Regions from separate parts of the Pseudoalteromonas sp. CR1 genome, predicted to be linked through region 4. Evidence: predicted binding sites of a transcription regulator. Region 4 holds the regulator's gene; each other region holds the start of a gene.
What was found. Region 4 encodes sigma-54, which starts transcription at its own class of promoters, with help from an activator protein. Its sites were predicted from a motif close to GTTGGCACGNNNNTNGNNT; they were not measured.
Positions count from the first base shown of each region.

Region 1 (3,181 bases), on a different contig from region 4:
ACAGAAATAAAACGATAAAAATTACATGTGAGACATTAGTTATATTTATCTGAATTGACGTTTGTTAACTAAATGTTTAATTGTGCTTTTTCTATTTTTTGATTTTTATATTGTTTATATTTTATTTAAGTTATTGCTAAATAAAGGTTATTTTTTATTTCGCTTTTTATTTATGCATATTCCATTATTTTTATTGGGTAATTATTCAGATTATTTTATTTTGGTTTTTACTTGTAATGTTTATAGCATTTTTCATGGCGCTTGATAGGAGTGTTCAGTGCAATAAAAAATCGTTATTAATTTAATATTTAAAATATTAATTGACCTAATAATATGATTTTTCAATGTTGGGGCTTTTAGTAAATAAAAAGCGCCTACTTTAAGGTAGGCGCTTTAGTGTTAGTTACGTTTAAACGTGTCTAACTGGGGATGGAGCCGCTCAGCTTTTTGCTAAGGGCATTAATTTAAGAGCTAATCGTTTACTGAATACTTTAGCCTTGCGCAGCGACTCTAAATTGGGTGGTTAAAGCGCTAGTGTTATCAAAAACAGAGTAAGGCGTATGAGCTAAATTTAAGTCTATAAAAACGTTAAAAGTGAGAAAGCTAACGTAATGACGCTGTTTTTATACTTATTATTTAAATAGGTAAAAGGGTGAACGAAGTCTGTATCTGTATAAAGCCACAAAGCTGTTTACTAAGGCAAGTGCTAACCAGACCAATGCCCCGTAATCTGAGCCGAACAACATAAACGAGGGAAAAGAGAGAAAGCAGATACAAAAAAGCAGCATTCAATAAAATAAAATGCTGCTGAAGGGATGTTAAATAGGGTGAATAAAGTGCGGGTTATTTAACGTGTTTAAAGGTAAATAATTGATAACCTTCTAGCTCAGGAACTAACGTTACTAGCTGCTCTTCTTGTTTTGCAATTTCAGCAAAATTACCGCACAGTGAATTAGCGCGTTGCTCTAAATTGTTTGCGTGTAACTCTACTTTTTCTTCAATTTGTGCGCCCATGTTTTCCATGCGCTCTTCAAATGCATCCATATCACCACCCGAACCTAATAATTCAGATCCAAGCGCGACCAATATACTGCCCATAGATTGCATTACTGCTGATTCAACGGCAGTTTCTATTTGTTTTTCAAACTGGTGTTCAAAGTTTTCACCAAATTGGTTAAAACTTTGCTGGCCCATAACAAAGGTGCCTTCTTGATAAAACGTGTTTTCTACTTCCAAGCGTATATCGTCCATTAACGACGACATATCGTCTAAGCCGTTAATGTTAAACGCATTGCCTACTTCTTCTAAAGCGACACCGGCAATTTTTACACCGTCTAATGCAATATTAGCGACTTCCGGTAACTGTGTGCGTAAGCTATCAGAGTATTGAGTAAGTGCTTGGCGCTGTGAGTTATTAAGTGCAACAAACTCACCATTTACCATTAAATCGCCGTTATTGTTAAATTGCATAGCTTGATTTTGTGCTGTAAAAATTTCTAGTTCGTTTGGCTTAATGCGAACATCATTTTTAAACTCCACATCGCATTGATCGTTGCTAAATGAAATTGTTGAATCGCTGTCGTTGTGTGCCATAGCAACAGGTGTACAGATTAATGCGCTAACTAATAGTAATTTTTTCATTTGATGACTCTATTTTTTGTTGATAACAAATAACTAATAACAAGTTTGGTGCCACTATTTTTTTATTAACAAAAGCAATAGTTTATATTTTTTGTTGGGGTTGATGGTCTGTTTTGTTTTTATTATTAGGCTATATTTTGGCGAATTTAACCAACGAATATAAATTTATAAAAAAAATTTATCGATACGATAAAAAACTCTCACTTTCCACAATTGCAATTTAGCGCTATTTATTCACATTAATGACATGAAGGCTATTTACTATAACTTTGTGGCTTTACTTTGATGCTAATTTGCACAGCATATTGGTGTTAAATTTTTTAATTTACCAATTACATTAATTAAAGCGTAATTGGTCTCAAACACTTTATGGAGTGGGTTGTGGGTAAGACATTTAGTTACGATGCGCTAGATGATGATTTTGTTGAAGACGAATACGAAATGGTCGGTCGAAATCAACACGATAAAAACAAGCAAAAGGTTAAGAAAAAGTTGGAAGACTACCTTGAGCAAAAACGTTTGCGTAAAAATCTAGGCGAAGATGACTTAAGCGATTACATCGATTAAATTGCACTAGTATAAATACACTACCAATAAATAACCACCGGTTAAGTGCACAGGCATGTGCGCTTAATAGGTTGTTACATTGGCAATAAAGAGGCTATTTGCCTCTTTATTACTTTTTACTGCGCGCTTTTAGCCTTAGTTAATGCTTTTTGTATCGTTAGCTCTAACTTTTCTGGCTTGGTAAAAGGGGCATAGCGTTTAATTGGCGTGCCATCGGCTGCAATTAAAAATTTGGTGAAATTCCATTTTATTTTTCGAGTTAAAAACCCCGGTAATGCTGATTTCAAAAATCGAAATACAGGGTGTGCATTTTTACCATTCACATCAACTTTGTCTGCTATTAAAAAGCTGACCCCGTAATTTACTAAGCACCCTTGCTCTATTTGCGAGGCATCACCAGGCTCTTGTTGGCCAAATTGATTGCACGGAAAACCTATAATCACTAACCCTTGACTGGCGTATTTCTCATGAAGCGCTTGTAAAGATGCGTATTGGTAGGTAAACCCGCATTTACTTGCTGTATTAACAATGAGGACAACTTTTCCCTCAAAGTCATCAAAGTTTATAGGTTGTCCTTGTAGGCTTGTTGCGCTTAATTGATGAAACTTTTGCATAGTGGCTTCTTGTTTTTTTTGTTGGAGCATATTTTAACGCGGTAAGAGGGTTACATAAAGTATAAAATTTAATCGTGCCGTGAGGTATAAAAACCCGTGTTCTAAGTAAAAAGTGAGTAATGTTTCCGCGCCCTTCTCACACCCTTGGATTACATCTATGTAGGCAAAAAAAAGTTAACAGCCTAGGCTACTAAACATTCAATGTTAAGAGGTCAATAAACCTTAATTTAATATTAGAAACAAGCCCATACCAGCAAGTGTTGTGTAGTAAATATTATGCGTTTTATAAGCAACAAGAATGGCTACAATAGCGGCACTTAAATAAGGGTTTTGCCAATGCAAATTTATGCCTTCGTCGT
Region 1 is NZ_JAHXRM010000020.1:47,540-50,720, reverse strand. It holds gene KZZ04_RS15965 (YggN family protein) at 844-1,641, opposite strand; gene KZZ04_RS15960 (PA3496 family putative envelope integrity protein) at 2,023-2,208, shown strand; gene KZZ04_RS15955 (glutathione peroxidase) at 2,325-2,822, opposite strand; gene KZZ04_RS15950 (AzlD domain-containing protein) at 3,045-3,181, opposite strand, start outside.
Region 1: KZZ04_RS15965 (YggN family protein) is a predicted target of sigma-54. The motif match lies at 1,679-1,697, and genes of this name have one in related genera.

Region 2 (3,181 bases), on a different contig from region 4:
GATACCCTTGTGCAACTTAATAATGGTAAGGTAATTAATCACGGCCCAAGTGCGCTGGTGGCTAAAGCTATTTACGCTAATAATAAACAAACACCACTGAGCCTAATTAACTTTCAAATAATTAAATTTGACGAAAAATACGGCGTGTATCAGCTTAAACTGCACGAAAGCGAACAGCAGCTATTTGCATTACCCAGCGCTGTGGAGCAAGGAAGTAAACTGATATTAGAGTGTGAGCAAATATCTGTCAGTGCCGATAGGCCAGTAAATGTAAATAACAGTAATGTTTTAGTGGGGGTGCTTGTTAATGCAGACCTTATTAACGGCTCATGGCAGCTTGCGTTAAATATTGATGGGCAAACCTTGTATTGTTTGCACTCTAAAAGGCTATGTGAGCAAAGTAGCTACAAATTAGGCGATACACTTTACGCCGCTATTCATAACCTAGAGTAAAATAATCAAAACCCGAGTTATTGACTACACGTGGGGCACTGGCTATTTTTAGGGATTTTAAAGCGGTTAAACTCCATGCTGAGCCCATCCACCAGCAATAAGTGTTCACTCAAGCCGCTTGGTAAACCCGCAAGTATTTTTAGTGCCTCTGTGGCTTGAATACTGCCAATTAATCCTACAATGGGTGATAGCACGCCCGACTCTGAGCAGCTTTGTGTTTGATCAGACATAAACTGCGATAAGCACGCGTAGCAGTGGCTATTTTGCTGCATTGTAAAACAGGCAACTTGGCCTTCCATTCTAATTGCAGAGCCTGAAACGAGCGGTGTTTTTGTTTTATAACAGGCGCTATTGAGTAAATTACGTGTAGGCAAGTTATCAGAGCAATCAATTACTATATCAATATTATTTAATAGCTCGTCAAGCGTTGACTGCTCATCTAAAAATACATCAATTGTATGTATATCTATTTCATCATTTAGACTCGCTAACTGTGCTTTAGCAGCATGCGTTTTTAAGCGACCTACGTCTGTTTGTTTATAAAGCACCTGCCTTTGTAAGTTAGTCGCATCAACCACATCGTTATCTATAAGCGTTAAGGTTCCTACTCCTGATGCTGCTAAGTACTGTGCAACCGGGCAGCCTAAACCACCTAAGCCTACTATGAGCGCATGAGACTGCCATATTTTTTCTTGCCCCTCTATATCTAATTTAGGCAGCATTATATGACGCGAGTAGCGCAGTTGTTGTTGGTAAGTCAGGGCTGGTTTAGTCATTAGCGGCTTCTCATTATTTTTATACACAATAGCAATTTTTAGAATATGTGGGCAAGAACGGGGTTAAAAGTAATTGCACTGTTAGTGCTCACATTGATTACCTTAACAGTGCAAATGAAAATTATAACGAATTAGGAAAAACATAAGTCAATGATTTTTAATAAAATAAATTATTGGCTCACTAATTGCTCAGTATGGTTAACGTGAAATTAACAAATGTAGCAGTGTAATTAATAATAAAGTAGTAACTGCTATAAATAACTACAAACGTAACTAAGGAAAAATAACATGCAACCGAGTACTGGGTTTAATCTCATATCGTTTAGCGGAAAAATGAAAATACTGCATTTAAGCTGGATGGTGTTTTTTATCTCATTTTTTGTCTGGTTTAACCATGCGCCATTATTAGGCGCTATAGCGGGTTCGCTAGGCATTACTATGGCACAAGTAAAAACTCTGCTTATTTTAAATGTAGCACTAACCATTCCTGCGCGTGTTGTGGTGGGTATGCTTACCGATAAATTTGGGCCGCGTATTGTTTATGCGGCTTTACTCATTACGTGTAGTATTCCGTGTTTTATGTTTGCATTGGCCACTACGTTTGAGCAAGCCGCTATCGCGCGTTTTGCACTTGGCTTTATTGGTGCGGGTTTTGTTGTTGGTATTCGCATGGTGAGCGAGTGGTTCCCGGCAAATGAGTTGGGTACAGCCGAAGGTATTTACGGTGGCTGGGGTAACTTTGGTTCGGCGGCGGCTGCTATGTTGTTACCAGTACTCGCGCTTATGTTTGGCGGTGATGATGGTTGGCGCTACGCGATTGGCTTGACGGGTGTGTTAAGTGTAATTTTTGGTGTTATATGGTACGTAAACGTAACTGACACGCCAAAAGGTGGCACGTACTTTAAGCCTAAAAAAGTAGGAGCTATGGAAGTAACGAGTAAAGGCGACTTTGTACTACTTCTTATAATGAAGCTACCTATGTACGGTGCTTTAGCACTACTTACTTGGAAATTATCGCCTACTGGCGCAAACTTACTTTCAGAAAACTTTGTTATTGGTACATATGTATTTTTGGTGCTGCTTTATCTTTACGAAGTGTATAAAACGTATGACATAAACGGCCATATTTTTAAGCAACCTGTTCCAGAATCACATCGTTACGAATTTAAACAAGTGGCAGTTTTAAATATTCTTTATTTTACAACATTTGGCTCAGAGCTTGCCGTTGTATCTATGTTGCCATTATTTTTTAGTGAGGTGTTTGGCCTTGATATGGTGTACGCAGGTTTACTTGCATCAGCCTATGCATTTATGAATTTAGCCTCTCGCCCTGGTGGTGGTTGGATCTCAGATAGAATGGGTCGTCGTAAAACGCTTATTGTACTTACCACAGGCTTAGCTGTAGGTTATTTTGTTATGGGCTTAGTTGACGCTAGCTGGCCGCTTTGGCTTGCAGTTGCAGCTGCCATGGCGTGTTCGTTTTTTGTGCAAGCAGGGGAAGGCGCTGTATTTGCGGCTGTGCCGCTTATCAAACGCCGTTTAACGGGTCAAATTGCAGGTATGACGGGTGCGTACGGTAATGTAGGGGCTGTTGTATATTTAACGGCGCTCTCGTTAGTTGATTACCAAACCTTCTTTATGATTATCGCTGCAAGCGCATTGTTAGGTTTAGGTGCTTTGTTGTTTATGAAAGAACCAGATGGCCACATCACAGAAGTAAACGAAGATGGCACCGTTGAACTTATTTCTGTGACTTAAGGCATATTTATGTTTGATGAAACCCAAAAAGCCAGCGCACTTACAAACGAACTTAACGTTGAGTTTGGTGGGCACAGTAGCAAAGGTATAAAAACCGAAAACCAAGATGCGTTTGCTGCTCTTAATACTCAAGCGCAAGAAAAAGAGTCAAAAGGGGTTATTGCCTGCTTGGCCGATGGGTGTTCATCAGCAAA
Region 2 is NZ_JAHXRM010000010.1:129,261-132,441, forward strand. It holds gene KZZ04_RS10760 (ATP-binding cassette domain-containing protein) at 1-453, shown strand, start outside; gene KZZ04_RS10765 (molybdopterin-synthase adenylyltransferase MoeB) at 471-1,229, opposite strand; gene KZZ04_RS10770 (NarK family nitrate/nitrite MFS transporter) at 1,518-2,987, shown strand; gene KZZ04_RS10775 (bifunctional protein-serine/threonine kinase/phosphatase) at 2,997-3,181, shown strand, end outside.
Region 2: KZZ04_RS10770 (NarK family nitrate/nitrite MFS transporter) is a predicted target of sigma-54. The motif match lies at 1,402-1,420, and genes of this name have one in related genera.

Region 3 (3,181 bases), on a different contig from region 4:
TTAGTGCCTAACAAGGTGTTGTTTAGAAATGTGTTAAAAAACTACACCACACTCGGGGTTAGACGCATCGAAGTACCGGTAGGCATTTCGTATGGTGACGACATAGAAAAAGCGAAAGAAGTTATTGTAGATAAGATTAACGATTTGGACTTTGTTATTCGTAAAAACGAAACCGATGTTTATGCCGAAGGCTTTGGTGACAGTAGCATTAATTTATTGGTGTGGTTTTGGATTAAATACCCAGGTGAACCAGACTTTATGACAGTGCGCCATAAAGGTGTAGTCGCCGTTAAACAAGCGTTGGATGAAGCTGATATTAGTATTCCATTTCCTATTCGTACGCTCGATTTTGGTATTAAAGGCGGTGAAAAACTCGATGCCATGATCAGCGATAAAATAAGCCAGCAATCATCAAATAAAGGCAACGCTAGTGGAGCAGATTCAAGCCAAAACGAATAAATGAGCCATTAATACCATTGGGAATTATTTACTCACTCTTAGCGCACTTTTACATTTATATGTGCGCCGTTAGCTAAAGAAAAAATGACTTACGAGTCACAACAACTAAATGCAGCTTTATAAAGCTGCATTTTTTTATGGCTACTTAAATGTTTGAGAAGGTGAGAACAACGTTAACTAATTATAAATTTATGTCTACTTACCTTTTGAGATGAAATTGGAAGCGGGCTATGTAATATATCGATAAGGCTAAGGCTATTGTGTAGTTACTTCCCGAAACCGACGATAACGCAGCATAAATATAAAACATGCAGTAACCTTTGAGGTCCCCCCTTAGGTTGCTTCTCCTTGTTGCTTAAAGAATAGGTCATAAAGAGCAAGTAGGGCATATGAGCTGTATACGACTTTAAGTTATACGTACATAGGCGTAGTCATTAAAATAATGCAGAAGTAGGGACCGAGCTTACTGGGTCACAAATCGCGCACCTTAGTTATGTTACGCCTAGATAGAACACGCTTTAATAATGGCAGTTAAACAGGCCTAGCCTTAATATAAATTTATTATTTAAAGGGTAAATTGTTTAGGCAAATATCAGGTTGTAAGGTATGCAATTTACAATTGGTCTTTGGCGGTAAATAAGAGGTAATTAAAGCAAGTTTATTTTTGTAGTTAATGTGAGTTGTAAGTAACTACAGGCACAAAAAAGGCGCAGCATGTGTTGGAGTTGCGCGCTGCGCCTAGGATCAATTGAGTTAATAAAAGTGTGATTTAAATAACACTAATTTTGTTACGAATGATTTTAACCCCATCCATATTTTCTAAAAATTTTTGTGCAAGCGCACGTTCAAAACCTGTTTGCGCTTGACCATGTAATACTACCTCGCCATCTTTAACCTGAACGCGAATATTGCTTAATGCAAAGTTAGGGTTAGTACGAAGTGTGCTGGTAATGGTTTGTTGTAGGTTAGGTTGAGTTGCTACGCTGCTCACTACGGCTAGGTGCGTTGCTGCACTCACTTTGGTAGCACATGCTAACAAAAATAAACAACAAAACGAAACTAAAGCAATAGTTAACTTTAAGCGGTTCATAACTCAATCCTTTTATATCAATTAAAAATTTAGCCAAACCATTAAGTATTCTGGCTATTCTGTCTCTAATAATACAAGTTCAGTGCCATTGTTAATTTATTGAAATATAAGGTTATTTCATTAAGTGGGAATTCAGGTGGGCAATAATTACATTTAAATGGGTAGGTGTTACATGCTCTGGTTACATTTGTAACGCGTATTAAAAAGCCGGCATGCTCCGGCTTTGGTAAAAAATGCTAAGTTATTTTTTCTTTTTAACTTTCGCTTTTTTCTTCGCTTTCATTTTTACCGGATCTTTACGCTTTTTAGCGGGTGGCTTAGCTTCTTTATGCTGCGGCTCTATGCCTTTAATTACACGACGTTTAAGCTTTTGTTCAATGTAGCGTTCTACTTTGTACAAAATACCAATATCGTGCGCTTCCACTAATGATATAGCGATACCTTTTTTACCTGCACGACCCGTACGGCCAATTCGGTGTACATATACGTCAGCTGTTCGTGGCATGTCAAAGTTAATAACATGGCTAATGTCAGATACGTCAATACCTCGGGCGGCTACATCTGTTGCAATCAATATTTTAGTGCGGCCGCTATGAAAGTTTTCCATTGCTTTCATGCGCTTGTCTTGGGGCATTTCACCACGCAGCCAGGCGGCTTTTACGCCGTTATTAGTTAATTCACCAATGAGTGTTTCTAAACGCTCACGGGTTTTAACAAACACAATAGCTTTACTAACGTCTGGGCCGTTAAGGGTATTGACTAAAAGTTCTAGTTTATGGTGGTAATCATCAGCAAGGTGAACCCACTGGTGAATTTTAGCTTTTTCTTTGCGTGACGATTCAGCTTCAAGTAGAGCAGGGTCGTTTAGCGTTGTTTCTGCAAATCGCTCTACGCTGTCGCCCTCAAGGGTGGCAGAGAACAAAAAGCACTGACGGCGGTTTTTAGCTTCGTCACAAATACGGCTCATTTCTTTTTTGAAACCCATGTCTAGCATGCGGTCGGCTTCATCAATAATAAGCATTTCGACGTGTTCAGCATGAAAGTTTTCAGTTTCAAGGTATTCCATTAATCGCCCTGGAGTGGCAATTAACACGTCGTTATTTTTTTCAAAAATTTCTTTATGCGTTCCGTAGTTAATACCGCCGGTTACTACACCTATTTTCAGGTGCGTACGTTTTGCTAGTAACTCACATTGCTCATGAATTTGATAAGCCAGCTCACGTGTTGGGGTCATTATTAATACGCGGGCAAAACCAGGTTCACGGCGCGGAAAATCCAATAAGTATTGAATAGCAGGAATTAAAAATGCCGCTGTTTTACCTGTGCCAGTTGGCGCAGACGCTAAAATATCACGTCCCTGAAGGGCTTCAGGAATAGCTTGCTGTTGGATACTGGTCGGCGTTTCGTAACCCATTTTATTAATGGCGTCGAGTAATTTGGTATCAAGATCAAATTCAGAAAATTGCATAGAGTGTCTAAAATAGTGGACAATTACCTTGATTATACGCGCTATGCTGCGCTTGGTGAATGAAAAGGTGAAAAAATGTCTGGTTTTGCATTTAAACAATTTAAGGTTGAACACGACCATTGCGCAATGAAGGTTTCAACCGACGGCATTTTGCTTGGCGCGTG
Region 3 is NZ_JAHXRM010000006.1:53,625-56,805, reverse strand. It holds gene KZZ04_RS07330 (mechanosensitive ion channel family protein) at 1-459, shown strand, start outside; gene KZZ04_RS07325 (BON domain-containing protein) at 1,229-1,549, opposite strand; gene srmB (ATP-dependent RNA helicase SrmB) at 1,791-3,017, opposite strand; gene KZZ04_RS07315 (tRNA1(Val) (adenine(37)-N6)-methyltransferase) at 3,093-3,181, shown strand, end outside.
Region 3: KZZ04_RS07325 (BON domain-containing protein) is a predicted target of sigma-54. The motif match lies at 1,621-1,639, and genes of this name have one in related genera.

Region 4 (3,181 bases):
ACACCATTTTAGTACCTGTGGAGCCAAAAAAAAGCGATAAAGGTCAGCCATGAGTACATTAAAAGCAGAGCTATTAGCCAAAAGCTACAAAGGCCGAGAAGTCGTTAAAAATGTAGGCTTAGAAGTTAAAGCCGGTAGCATAGTGGGTTTACTTGGTCCAAACGGTGCGGGTAAAACCACCACGTTTTATATGATTGTAGGCTTAGTCCCTAGCGATAAAGGTAAAATATCTATCGACGAGAACGATATTACTCTTTTACCTATGCACAGTCGTGCTAGATTAGGCATTGGCTACTTGCCGCAAGAGTCGTCTATATTCAGAAAGTTAACCGTATATCAAAACTTAATGGCTATTTTAGAAACTCGAAAGGAGCTCACTAAGCAAGCCAGAGAAGATACACTTAATAATCTATTGGATGAATTTAGCATTCAACACATTCGCGACAGTAAAGGTATGGCACTATCGGGCGGAGAGCGTCGCCGAGTAGAGATTGCACGTGCTTTAGCTGCAGATCCAAAGTTTATTTTATTAGACGAACCGTTTGCCGGCGTTGACCCTATTTCAGTGTTGGATATTAAAAAAATTATTGAACACCTTAAAAACCGTGGTATTGGTGTATTAATAACAGACCATAATGTAAGAGAAACCCTTGATGTTTGCGAAAAAGCCTACATTGTTTCTCATGGGGAACTGATTGCTTCTGGTGCCCCTGAACACGTATTAAACGATAAAACTGTACGCGATGTATATTTAGGCGAGCAATTTAGGCTGTAACATTTACGCCTTATTTGTATGCATCTGCTAGTATTAATTATAACAACTTAAAAGGATTGTTAGAGATACATGAGGCAATCACTACAGCTGCGCATGGGCCAGCAACTTACAATGACACCTCAGTTGCAACAAGCTATTCGCTTGCTGCAATTAAGCACATTGGATCTTCAGCAAGAAATACAAGAAGCGCTCGACAGCAACCCATTACTTGAGGTTGAGGAGCAAGACTATGCCGATGACCTAGCAGGCAAAAATGAGCAAAAAGCAGATAATGATGAAGTGACAGTAAGTGCATCTGCCGATGAAGCCCCCAGTGAGTATGAACAAGACAGTGGTGAAGCCCTTGCAAAAGATACCGTCAGTGACGACATGGCAATGGACGTTAGCTGGGATGAGTACATGAGTGCCGCCCCAGCATCGTCTTCAGGCCCCATGCCTGAAGATGAGTCTATTTATCAAGGTGCATCGACTGAAACGCTTCACGAATACTTAATGTGGCAATTACAACTAACGCCATTTAGCCCTACGGATGAAGCGATTGCTATTGCAATAGTTGAAGCCGTGGACGACTCAGGCATATTAACCCTCAGCTGTGAAGAAATTTTAGAGAGCTTTAATCAAGATAACGACGATGACGTTGAGGTTGAACTTGATGAAATAGAAGCAGTTTTAAAGCGTATTCAATTATTTGACCCTGTTGGTATTGCAGCACGAAGCTTACAAGAATGTTTATGTATTCAGTTAAATCAATTTGATAAAGGCACCCCTTTTATTGACGAAACAAAAATGATTTTAACCGAGCACATAGATTTGTTAGCTGCTCGCGACTATCGTACATTAATGAAAAAAACGAAGCTCAAAGAAGATGAGCTTAAAGAAGTAATGACACTTATTCATACGCTTAACCCAAAGCCTGCAGACACAATAGTGCGAGAAGAGTCTGAATATGTAATACCAGATGTGTCAGTTAAGAAAATTAAAGGCCGCTGGGTGGTTGAACTAAACCCAGACAGCATGCCAAAAATTCGTGTAAACAGCCAATATGCTGCAATGTCGCGTACAGTTAAGTCGAGCGGTGATAGCCAGTTTATTCGCTCACATTTACAAGAAGCTAAATGGTTTATTAAAAGTTTAGAAAGCAGAAACGACACGCTTTTAAAAGTAACTAACTGTATCGTAAAGCAACAACAAGGTTTTTTTGAACACGGTCCAGAAGCCATGAAACCTATGGTTTTAAATGATGTAGCCGAAATGGTAGAAATGCACGAATCGACAATTTCGCGCGTAACGACTCAAAAGTACATGCACACACCGCGTGGAATATTTGAGCTTAAATACTTTTTCTCAAGCCATGTAAGCACCGAAAATGGTGGAGAATGTTCATCCACAGCGATACGAGCACTTATCAAAAAACTAATCGCAGCAGAAAACTCAGCAAAACCATTGAGTGATAGCAAAATTGCGGATATATTGGCTGAGCAAGGAATTAAAGTAGCAAGACGTACAATCGCAAAATACCGCGAATCTCTTGCTATTCCACCGTCAAATCAGCGAAAGAGTCTGATCTAAGACGCTAAACAAAGAGGGTAATGCTTATGCAACTAAATTTAACTGGTCGTCATGTAGAACTAACTGATTCATTAAGAGACTATATAAATACCAAATTTGCGAAGCTAGAAAGGCACTCTGATCATATTAATAATGTTCATGTCATTCTTGATATAGAAAAATTAAATCAAAAAGCAGAAGCAACTATTCATGTAAGTGGCGCTGAATTATTCGCATCCACTGAACATCAAGATATGTATGCAGCGATTGATTCATTGATTGATAAGCTTGACCGTCAAGTAATTAAACACAAAGAGAAGCTTGCTCGACACTAATATGATGAAACTAAGTTCACTTATATGCCAGGACTGCAGCAAAGCTGCGGTCCTTTTTAATAGTAAAAAAAGAATTTTAGAGTTTATTAGCGAGCTTGCTCACGATAAATTACCGTATTTGTCTCAACAAGATATTTTGGGCGCTTTATTAACTCGCGAAAAGCTAGGTAGCACAGGAATAGGAAGAGGCATAGCTATTCCACATGGTCGAATGAGCGGCGCACAAGAACCTTTAGCATTAGTATTAGTAAGTGAAACACCGATTAACTTTGATGCTATAGACAATCGACCAGTTGATATTTTTGTTGCACTCATCGTACCTGATGGTGATAACCAGCAACACTTAAAGACGCTAGCGACGATAGCTGATAAACTAAAAAACAAAGAATTTTGCAAACAGCTACGCTGTGCTAAATCGGACGCCGAGCTGTATCAAATTATTGTTGACCAATCGTAATAAATTTAAAGGGTGATTAATGGAGTTGATTATCATAAGTGGCCGTTCTGGTTCTGGTAAGTCGGT
Region 4 is NZ_JAHXRM010000001.1:16,256-19,436, reverse strand. It holds gene lptA (lipopolysaccharide transport periplasmic protein LptA) at 1-53, shown strand, start outside; gene lptB (LPS export ABC transporter ATP-binding protein) at 50-775, shown strand; gene KZZ04_RS00110 (RNA polymerase factor sigma-54) at 845-2,344, shown strand; gene hpf (ribosome hibernation promoting factor) at 2,371-2,658, shown strand; gene ptsN (PTS IIA-like nitrogen regulatory protein PtsN) at 2,663-3,115, shown strand; gene rapZ (RNase adapter RapZ) at 3,135-3,181, shown strand, end outside.